DNA from 4 places in the Thalassotalea sp. SU-HH00458 genome. Region 4 is predicted to be linked to each of the others. Evidence: predicted binding sites of a transcription regulator. Region 4 holds the regulator's gene; each other region holds the start of a gene.
The links. Region 4 encodes LexA, which represses DNA repair genes until DNA is damaged. Its sites were predicted from a motif close to TACTGTATNNNNATACAGTA; they were not measured.
Positions count from the first base shown of each region.

Region 1: a site for LexA is predicted at 952-971, ahead of dinB (DNA polymerase IV). Genes of this name have one in related genera too.
Region 2: a site for LexA is predicted at 1,450-1,469, ahead of ruvA (Holliday junction branch migration protein RuvA). Genes of this name have one in related genera too.
Region 3: a site for LexA is predicted at 1,458-1,477, ahead of ABXH06_RS07500 (DNA topoisomerase III). Genes of this name have one in related genera too.

Region 1 covers NZ_BAABWW010000011.1:9,517-11,727, reverse strand. The annotation lists gene ABXH06_RS15440 (FAD:protein FMN transferase) at 1-561, shown strand, start outside; gene nqrM ((Na+)-NQR maturation NqrM) at 626-856, shown strand; gene dinB (DNA polymerase IV) at 983-2,053, shown strand; gene ABXH06_RS15425 (MBL fold metallo-hydrolase) at 2,096-2,211, shown strand, end outside.
Region 2 covers NZ_BAABWW010000006.1:198,384-200,594, forward strand. The annotation lists gene ruvB (Holliday junction branch migration DNA helicase RuvB) at 1-747, opposite strand, end outside; gene ruvA (Holliday junction branch migration protein RuvA) at 791-1,408, opposite strand; gene ruvC (crossover junction endodeoxyribonuclease RuvC) at 1,528-2,064, opposite strand; gene aspS (aspartate--tRNA ligase) at 2,210-2,211, opposite strand, start outside.
Region 3 covers NZ_BAABWW010000004.1:105,260-107,470, reverse strand. The annotation lists gene ABXH06_RS07500 (DNA topoisomerase III) at 1-1,416, opposite strand, end outside; gene ABXH06_RS07495 (M14 family metallopeptidase) at 1,607-2,211, shown strand, end outside.
Region 4 covers NZ_BAABWW010000005.1:121,639-123,849, forward strand. The annotation lists gene ABXH06_RS09330 (GNAT family N-acetyltransferase) at 1-379, opposite strand, end outside; gene lexA (transcriptional repressor LexA) at 600-1,223, shown strand; gene coxB (cytochrome c oxidase subunit II) at 1,781-2,211, shown strand, end outside.

The sequences.
Region 1 (2,211 bases), on a different contig from region 4:
TTAGATAAACTAGTTTTACAAAACGGGATGTTAAATAAACTAAATCCAGATCTATATGTGGACTTATCCACAATTGCTAAAGGGTACGGTGTTGATATTGTTGCAGAGTATATCGAACAGCAAGGTATTGAAAATTATCTTGTTGAAATAGGTGGAGAAATGCGCCTAAAAGGATTTAAACATACGGGCGAATTGTGGCATGTTGCAATAGAAAAACCAGTGACGATAGAGCGTGCTGTGCAACAAATTATTGTCCCTAAAGATAATGCGGTTGCTACATCGGGTGATTACCGTAATTATTATGAAGTTGACGGCCAACGCTTTTCTCATATTATTGATCCGGCTACAGGCAAACCTATTAATCATAAGTTAGTCTCTGTAACGGTTATCCATCCATTTTCGATGACTGCCGATGGTCTATCTACTGCAATGATGGTCATGGGAGAAGCGCAAGCTTTAGCCTTTGCTGAGCAACATGATTTAGCCGCGTATTTTATCGTTAAAACGGAAAATGGCTTTGTTGAGCAAAGCACGGTAAAATTCATGCAATACCTTAAATAATTCGCACAATTCCTATTGTGTAATTGTTGAGGCTTATGTTCGTTAAATATTGAGACGTTTCGTTATGATGATTTTTTTAGTGACCTTAGTTTTTTTTCTTATTATTGCTGCTGGAATGGCGGTGGGGTATATCTTTCAACAAAAAACGTTAGCGGGAAGTTGTGGAGGACTCGGCTCAGTAGGTATTGAGAAAGCCTGTAATTGTGATAGCCCTTGTGAAAAGCGCCAAGAGCGTGAGCGTATCGCCGCACAAGAGCGTGATAATCATCATTCGATAAACGTTAAAAATATCTAACGGTTCGTTAACACGTTTTATAATAAAGCTACCTTTGGGTAGCTTTTTTGTTTTTAATGCCGGCGTATGACTTGATGTTTTAGTAATAATTATTATACTGTTTTTATTTACAGTATTATTGTTTAGATGACTAAGCAACGAAAAATCATACATGTAGATATGGATTGCTTTTATGCTGCGGTTGAAATGCGCGACAATCCTGCCTATAAAAATATTCCGATTGCGATAGGCGGAAATAGTGCCCGTGGGGTGTTGTGTACCTGTAATTATATCGCGCGTGAATATGGTGTTCGTGCCGCAATGCCAAATCATCAGGCTAAAAAACTTTGTCCAGATCTGCTCATTGTTAATGCTCGTATGGCTGTTTATAAAACGGTATCAACGCAGATTAGAGATATTTTTCAACGTTACACAGAGTTGATAGAACCGCTTTCCTTAGATGAAGCCTATCTAGATGTTACTAATACAATACACTTTAATGGTAGCGCTACATTAATTGCCGAACAAATTCGAAAAGATATATATAACGAATTAAATTTAACGGCATCTGCTGGTGTAGCGCCAAATAAGTTCTTAGCAAAAATTGCAAGCGATGAGAATAAACCGAATGGCCAATGTGTGATACCACCTGAACAAGTAGCAGACTTCGTCGCTGATTTACCTTTAAAGAAAATTCCCGGAGTTGGTCCTAAAACAGCTTTACGCTTAGCCGAACAAGGATTTGAATCTTGTCGGGATATAAGAAATAGCTCAATAATCAATTTACAAAATATTGTCGGTAAGCAAGCAATTAGCTTATATCATCGAAGTTTTGGCAGAGATGAGCGTTTAGTCGAGCCTGATAGAGAAAGAAAATCACTGGCCGTTGAAGTTACTTTGAGTCAAAACATTATAACTTTTGAGCAAGTTCAAGCAGTCATGGATGGTTTACTTGATAAATTAAAGTATCGTTTGAGTAAATGCGAAGATAAGCTTATTGTTAAACAAGGAGTTAAATTAAAGTTTGCTGACTTCAACCAAACCACAGTTGAACAACGTAGTGATGAGGTTGATGTAGAAATATTTAGACGTTTGTTTCAAAGGGCGATGCTAAGAGCGAATAATCGTGCGATTAGGTTAGTTGGGATAACATTGGCCTTTAGTCCTAGAAAAAGCTTGGAGAGTGAATGTCAGCAATTAATTTTACCTATTCTTTAGAACTACTCATTGATGAATAAGCAAAATAATAAAGGGTTTAGCATGAAAAAATTAATATTAGGACTAACTTTAGCGCTTGGTAGTACAATTATAGATGCACAACAGTTATCAGAAGTTGAAATTACGGCTCATAAGGCGGCTGGGGATGTGTATATGTT
Region 2 (2,211 bases), on a different contig from region 4:
TTTACTTGCTGTATTTTGATCCACTTCACCCGCTGTTTTCACATCGGCATAATCACGGACACGACGTAATAATCGATTAGCAATTCTAGGAGTACCTCGCGAACGTTTTGCCACTTCAAACGCTCCTTGTTCATCCATATTTAAATTTAGAAAATGTGCAGAACGTTTCACGATGTCTGTTAAATCTTTGGTGTTATAAAACTCTAATCGTTGCACTATGCCAAAACGGTCGCGTAATGGTGAAGTTAATGCACCTGCTCGGGTTGTAGCACCAATTAAAGTGAAAGCAGGTAAGTCGAGTTTGATAGATCGCGCAGCAGGCCCCTCACCGATCATGATATCTAATTGATAATCTTCCATCGCCGGGTACAGCACTTCTTCAACAACAGGACTTAATCGATGAATTTCATCAATAAAAAGTACGTCATTTTCTTCAAGGTTCGTTAATAGTGCCGCAAGATCACCCGCTTTTTCTAAAACCGGGCCTGAAGTTGTGCGAATATTTACTCCCATTTCATTGGCAACAATATTTGCTAACGTTGTTTTACCTAAGCCGGGCGGGCCAAATATCAGTAAATGATCAAGTGGCTCACCACGCTTTCTTGCCGCTTCAATGAAAATTTCCATTTGGGTTTTAACATGATCTTGACCAGTATAATCAGCTAATAATTTTGGACGAATAGCCCGATCGACTCCTTCATCTTCCAAGGTCGCAACAGGCTCAATTAATCGATCAGCTTCTATCATTTACTTTCTCTATTCTTTAATTTATCAAATACCGATAAGATATTTATAACATTGCCTTTAAAGCGTCTCTGATCAAATCTTCGCTACACTTGTCGGCACTAAATATTGATTTAATCGCTTTGTCCGCTTGTTGTTGACTATAACCAAGAGACACCAAGGCGTTAGTTGCATCACCTTTCGCATTATTAACATAACTATCTGTTTGCTGAACATTTAAAGCGAAACCTTCTGATGAGCTTGTATCACTACCAGCTTGCCAATCTTTGAGACGATCACGCATTTCAATTAATAAACGCTCTGCGGTTTTCTTACCAACGCCTGGAATTTTAACGATAGTCGTTAAATCATCGTGGCTTACACAACTGACAAACTGGTCCGCCGACATACTCGACAAAATAGCTAAACCTAATTTAGGACCAACGCCATTAACTTTTATCAACAAACGAAAAAGTTTACGTTCAACTTTATTCGCAAAACCATATAATAATTGTGCGTCTTCTCGAACAACAAAGTGCGTATAAATAATAGCTTCTTCATTTAACTCAGGTAAAGCATAAATACTGGTCATTGGCATCGTCACTTCATAACCAATACCGCCACATTCAATTAACACTTCTGGAGCGATTTTCTCCACCAAAATACCACGTAAACGACCTATCACAGCAATAAAACCTTGAATGAAATTATTTTAAGAAACCATAACACTATATATTTATACAGTAAAGTACCTGTTAGGCTGTTCGAGAAAATTATTATTAACAACGGCTATTTTGCCAGTAATTAACGCAATCGTCCTCTAACCATTTTGGTTGCTTGTCCTGCCATTTTATCTAAAGAATCATGACTATGGGCGTGGCACAATGCTACGGCTAAAGCATCGGCAGCATCGGCTTGCGGTGTACCTGGAAGCTTTAAAATAGATTTCACCATATGTTGAACTTGTGTTTTATCGGCTGCGCCTGTGCCAACAACTGACTGTTTGATTTGTCTTGCTGAATATTCTGCAACCGTTAAACCATTATTGGTTGCCGCAACAATCGCTGCTCCTCTAGCCTGACCAAGTTTTAACGCACCACCAGGATTAACCCCCATAAATACTTGCTCAATAGCAAATAGCTCAGGATTAAATTGAATAATTAGCTCAGATACACCAGCAAATATTGTTTGGAGTCTGTCACTGAAATTTTCATCTTCTTTATTAACAGAAAAGGCTTTAATGCATCCACTACCTAAATATGAAAGTTTACGGCCTTCTTGCCTAATAACGCCATATCCTGTAATTCGAGAGCCAGGATCAATTCCTAAAATAATAGACAAAGATACATTCCTATAGCGTTGCTAAAAGGTGAAAGATTTTCATTATTCAACCCTTTATATCAAGTTGAAAAATATTCTGCCATTAAAAAAGCAGTAAATATTTACATATTTACTGCTTTCAAAGTAAAGCTAACTAAGTTAACAACT
Region 3 (2,211 bases), on a different contig from region 4:
TTTGTTTATCTCAGGTAAATATTGTACCGCATCAGCTTCATTGTTTTTATTTTCCTTTTTATACAAACACTTCCAGCCAATTTGCTTCGGGACATTTGCACTCGCTGTGAATAAGCCGCCGGCAATATCTAGGTCAACTTTCGTATGGTTATATAAATAAGCTGGATAGAATTGAGCAAGATATTGTCTGGTGATCAGTTGATAAACGTTCTTTTCAAAACTGTTTAAGGTGATGTTTTGTGACGGCTTTTCTGTAGGTATAATCGCGTGATGAGCTGTTATTTTTTTGCTATTCCAAGCCTTACTTTTTAATACCGAGTTGGCATTAATAGCGGCCTCGCTCAAGGGGCCATCTAATTGCGATAAATGTTTTAAAATAGTCGTTGCTTGTTGGTGCTGTTCGGCTGGTAAATATCGACAATCGGATCTAGGGTAAGTGATCAATTTATGTTTTTCATACAGAGTTTGGCAAACGTCTAACACCAATTTTGCATTCATTGAATATTGCGTCGCGGCGGCAATTTGCAGAGCAGAAAGGTTAAAAGGCAAAGGTGGTGGTTGCTGTTTTTGTTCTTTTTTAACCGTGCTAACCTTCGCTGGTTGATTTGTAATACGCTGGATAACGTTTTCAGCGAGGCTTTTTACTAGCACACGGCCTTCATCGTCCATATAAGGCTGGCAAGCTGCACTCGGTTGCCATGTAGCGATAAAGCTTTCGCTATTTTTTGTCTGAATATCTGCGGTTACTTGATAGTAAGGTTTGGCAACAAACTGGTTAATTTCATCATCTCTGTTGACCACTAAACCTAAAATAGGGGTTTGTACTCTACCGACCGACAACACGCCTTGATAACCTACTTTGCCGCCTTGAATGGTGTAAGCGCGGGTTAAATTGATACCGTATAGCCAATCGGCTCTACTTCTTGCTAAAGCAGACACGGATAAAGGCATAAATGCAGTATTGGATTGCAATTGTTGTAGCGCTCGCTGAACGGCCGAACGATTTAAATCACTGATTAATAACCGTTGAGTTCGCTTTTTTTTATCTTCATCAACATTTAGGTAATCGATAACTTCATCAATTAATAATTGTCCTTCCCTGTCTGGATCTCCCGCATGGATCAATTGGTCGGCTTGTTTGACTAATTTTCGGATGACGCTAAGCTGACTTTTCGTTTTATATTTGGGTTTCAGTTGCCATTTATCGGGAACAATCGGCAAGTGATCTAATTGCCACCTTTTATACTTGTCGTCATAATTATCAGGATCGGCTTGCTCTAAAATATGCCCAATACACCATGAAACGACATCACCATTGCCCACTTCTATAAACCCCTGATGTTTTTTATGAGGTTTTGGGAGTGCATCGGCAATTGCACGACCTAAACTGGGTTTTTCAGCAAGATAAAGCTTCATGAAATCGTTAAACTTTGACAAATAAGCATAGTGTAATTTAATACTGGTTATATATCCAGTTGGTTGGGTTTTTTAATAAAAAATAAGGGTCATTTATAACGACTTTATCCGTTTGTCAGTTTTAGTGTTGATAAAATACAAACTTAACGATAGGTTAGTGGCATCTTTTTTTCTTCGGACTTTTTATCACATGATATTCAAATATTTATCATTTATTTGCTCAGTACTGATTACTTTGCTTATTTCTGTAAATTCGTTTGCTAACTCAGCTTCAAGCAAAATGTGGCCAGGTAGCGAATACCGCGATTCTATCCCTACTTTTGAGAAAGTACTGGGCTACGAGGTGGGAGATCGCATTACGAATTACTCTGATATGCTGCGATATTTTGAAGCATTAGCAAGCGCTGAACCGACAAAAATAAAGCTGCTTGAATATGGTCGAACGTGGGAAGGACGAAAGCTAATATATGTGGCGATAGGTAACGCTAACAATATTGCAAACCTTGATGACTTTGCCAATAAAATGCAGCAGTTGTCAGACCCTCGAAAAACCGATAAAAAAACAGCGAAAAAACTAATTACTCAATTACCTGCTTCAGTATGGCTAGGCTATGGTGTTCATGGTAACGAAATAAGTAGTACAGATGCGGCAATGATGATGGCCTATCATTTATTGGCGGCACCTGATGAACCTACCAATCAAAAGATTTTAGCCAATACCTTAGTGTTTATTGATCCTCTACAAAACCCCGATGGGCGTACTCGCTTTACCAGTCGTTACTATTCAACGGTTGG
Region 4 (2,211 bases):
TCAGTACTTTTATGATTTGCAGATAATCAACCGTTTCGCTTAGGAGCTTGTCATTTGGAATGGGGGTAACAGGAATAGTGCTGACTAACTTGGGATAATAATCTAAACCATTGTGCTGATAAGCTTGTGCCCAGTCCCAGTCAAACACATACTCGCCCCATGAGTGTTGTTTAATATATAACGGGATAATTGCTTGAATTGTTTTATCAGTAGATAAGGTTAAATGATGAGGCTGCCAACCAGTCTTAATACAAATAGACGTACTATCTTCAAGCGCTTTGAAAAATTCATAATGCATCAGTGGGCATAAAGAGTTTTCTACGGCTTGCCATTGGTTTTTGGCAATATCATTAATACTATGATGAAATTCTGCTTTCACGTGGCTCGTATTTTTAAGTGAAACGTTGGCTAAGCATAGCTGATTTTGCTTTCAGATATAATAACCAATGGCGAATAGAGAGGTTTTTATCTCATTCATTTATATAGCATTATGTCTGATATCTCGATTAAGTTTTTTACTTGACTAGTCAGGGTTGCGTTTATTTACAGCCTGTATATACTAACAGTTATAACTGTCAGTATATACAGGAAATTGTCGAATGACTAACCTACGACCACTTACACCACGCCAAGAACAAATTTTTGATCTTATTAAAGAAAATATTTCTCAAACGGGTATGCCACCCACGCGCGCTGAAATTGCCGATTTTTTCGGTTTTAAATCTGCCAATGCCGCCGAAGAGCATTTAAAAGCACTCGCTAAAAAAGGTTACATCGAAATGCTACCTGGCACGTCGCGCGGTATTCGTTTAGCGGAACAGTTTACTGAAGAAGAAGGCTTACCGTTAATTGGTCGTGTTGCGGCAGGAGAACCTATTCTGGCGCAAGAACATGTTGAAGATAACTATAAAATTGACGGTAATTTATTTCACCCTGCAGCGGATTATTTATTGCGAGTAAATGGCGAAAGTATGAAAGATATAGGCATTCTCGATGGTGATTTATTAGCGGTACATCAAACGACTGACGTGCAAAATGGCCAAGTGATTGTTGCGCGAATTGATGAAGATGTAACGGTAAAACGATTTAAACGTGAAGGAAATGTTGTTTATCTTCACGCTGAAAATGAAGATTTCTCACCGATAAAAGTTGATTTAACTTCGCAACATTTTAATGTTGAAGGCATAGCTGTAGGAGTTATTCGTTCTGCCGACTGGATGTAAATTTAACTTTTCCATATTGCTGACTTTTGTTCTCCTCTTTTTAATAAAAGTCAGCAATTTTTTACTTTTTGTCACTTTTCATGCTTTAGCCGAACTTTTATAAAGAATAATTCTTATTTAATCTTAGTATTCTCAAACTAGATTGTTTTTTGATTAAAAAATATTCACCCTCATTTCTACCTGATATTATTTTATTAGAGCAATTGCTTGATTTTTAGCCTATGGCGTCAGGCTATATAAAATGGACTTTTTAACGTTTTAGAGTTGATACTCTATTGTAATTGTTAGTGTTTTTACTTTTATTAAAGAAAATTAAGAATTGACCTAGATCAAGATTTAAGTAATTCTAGGACAGAAATTGAACAAAAATAATAATAAGGCGCACTTTAAGTGGTTAAAAAATAGCCAGAAAAAATAACAACAAAAACAACTAAAAGAAATCAAGATATTCGTTTTTTAATGATATTAAAGATTTTAAAACTTAGAAAGGGTGGAGGAGATGTCGAGTGAAGAGACGTAACCTAAGTTGGCTATTCCTAGGGCTATTAGTTCCTAGTATGGCTTGGGCAGATAAACAGTTAAATCTTACCAAAGGTGTTACTGATATAAGTCAGGAAGTATATGGTCTTCATATGTTTGCGCTTTATATTTGTACTGCAATTGGTGTTGTGGTTTTTGGGGCGATGTTTTGGTCAATCATGTTCCATCGCAAATCAAAGGGGGTAAAGCCAGCAACTTTTCATGAAAGTACCAAGGTGGAAATTCTGTGGACAGTTATCCCTATTGTCATCTTAATCGGCATGGCGGTACCCGCAACGAAAACACTCGTTAGCATGGAAAATAACGATAATTCTGATATCACTATTCAAGTCACTGGCTCTCAGTGGAAATGGCACTATAAATATTTTGACCAAGACATTGAGTTTTACTCTGTTTTATCGACTCCTCGTGGACAATATGAAAACCAAAATGGTGTTGGCGAAACAAA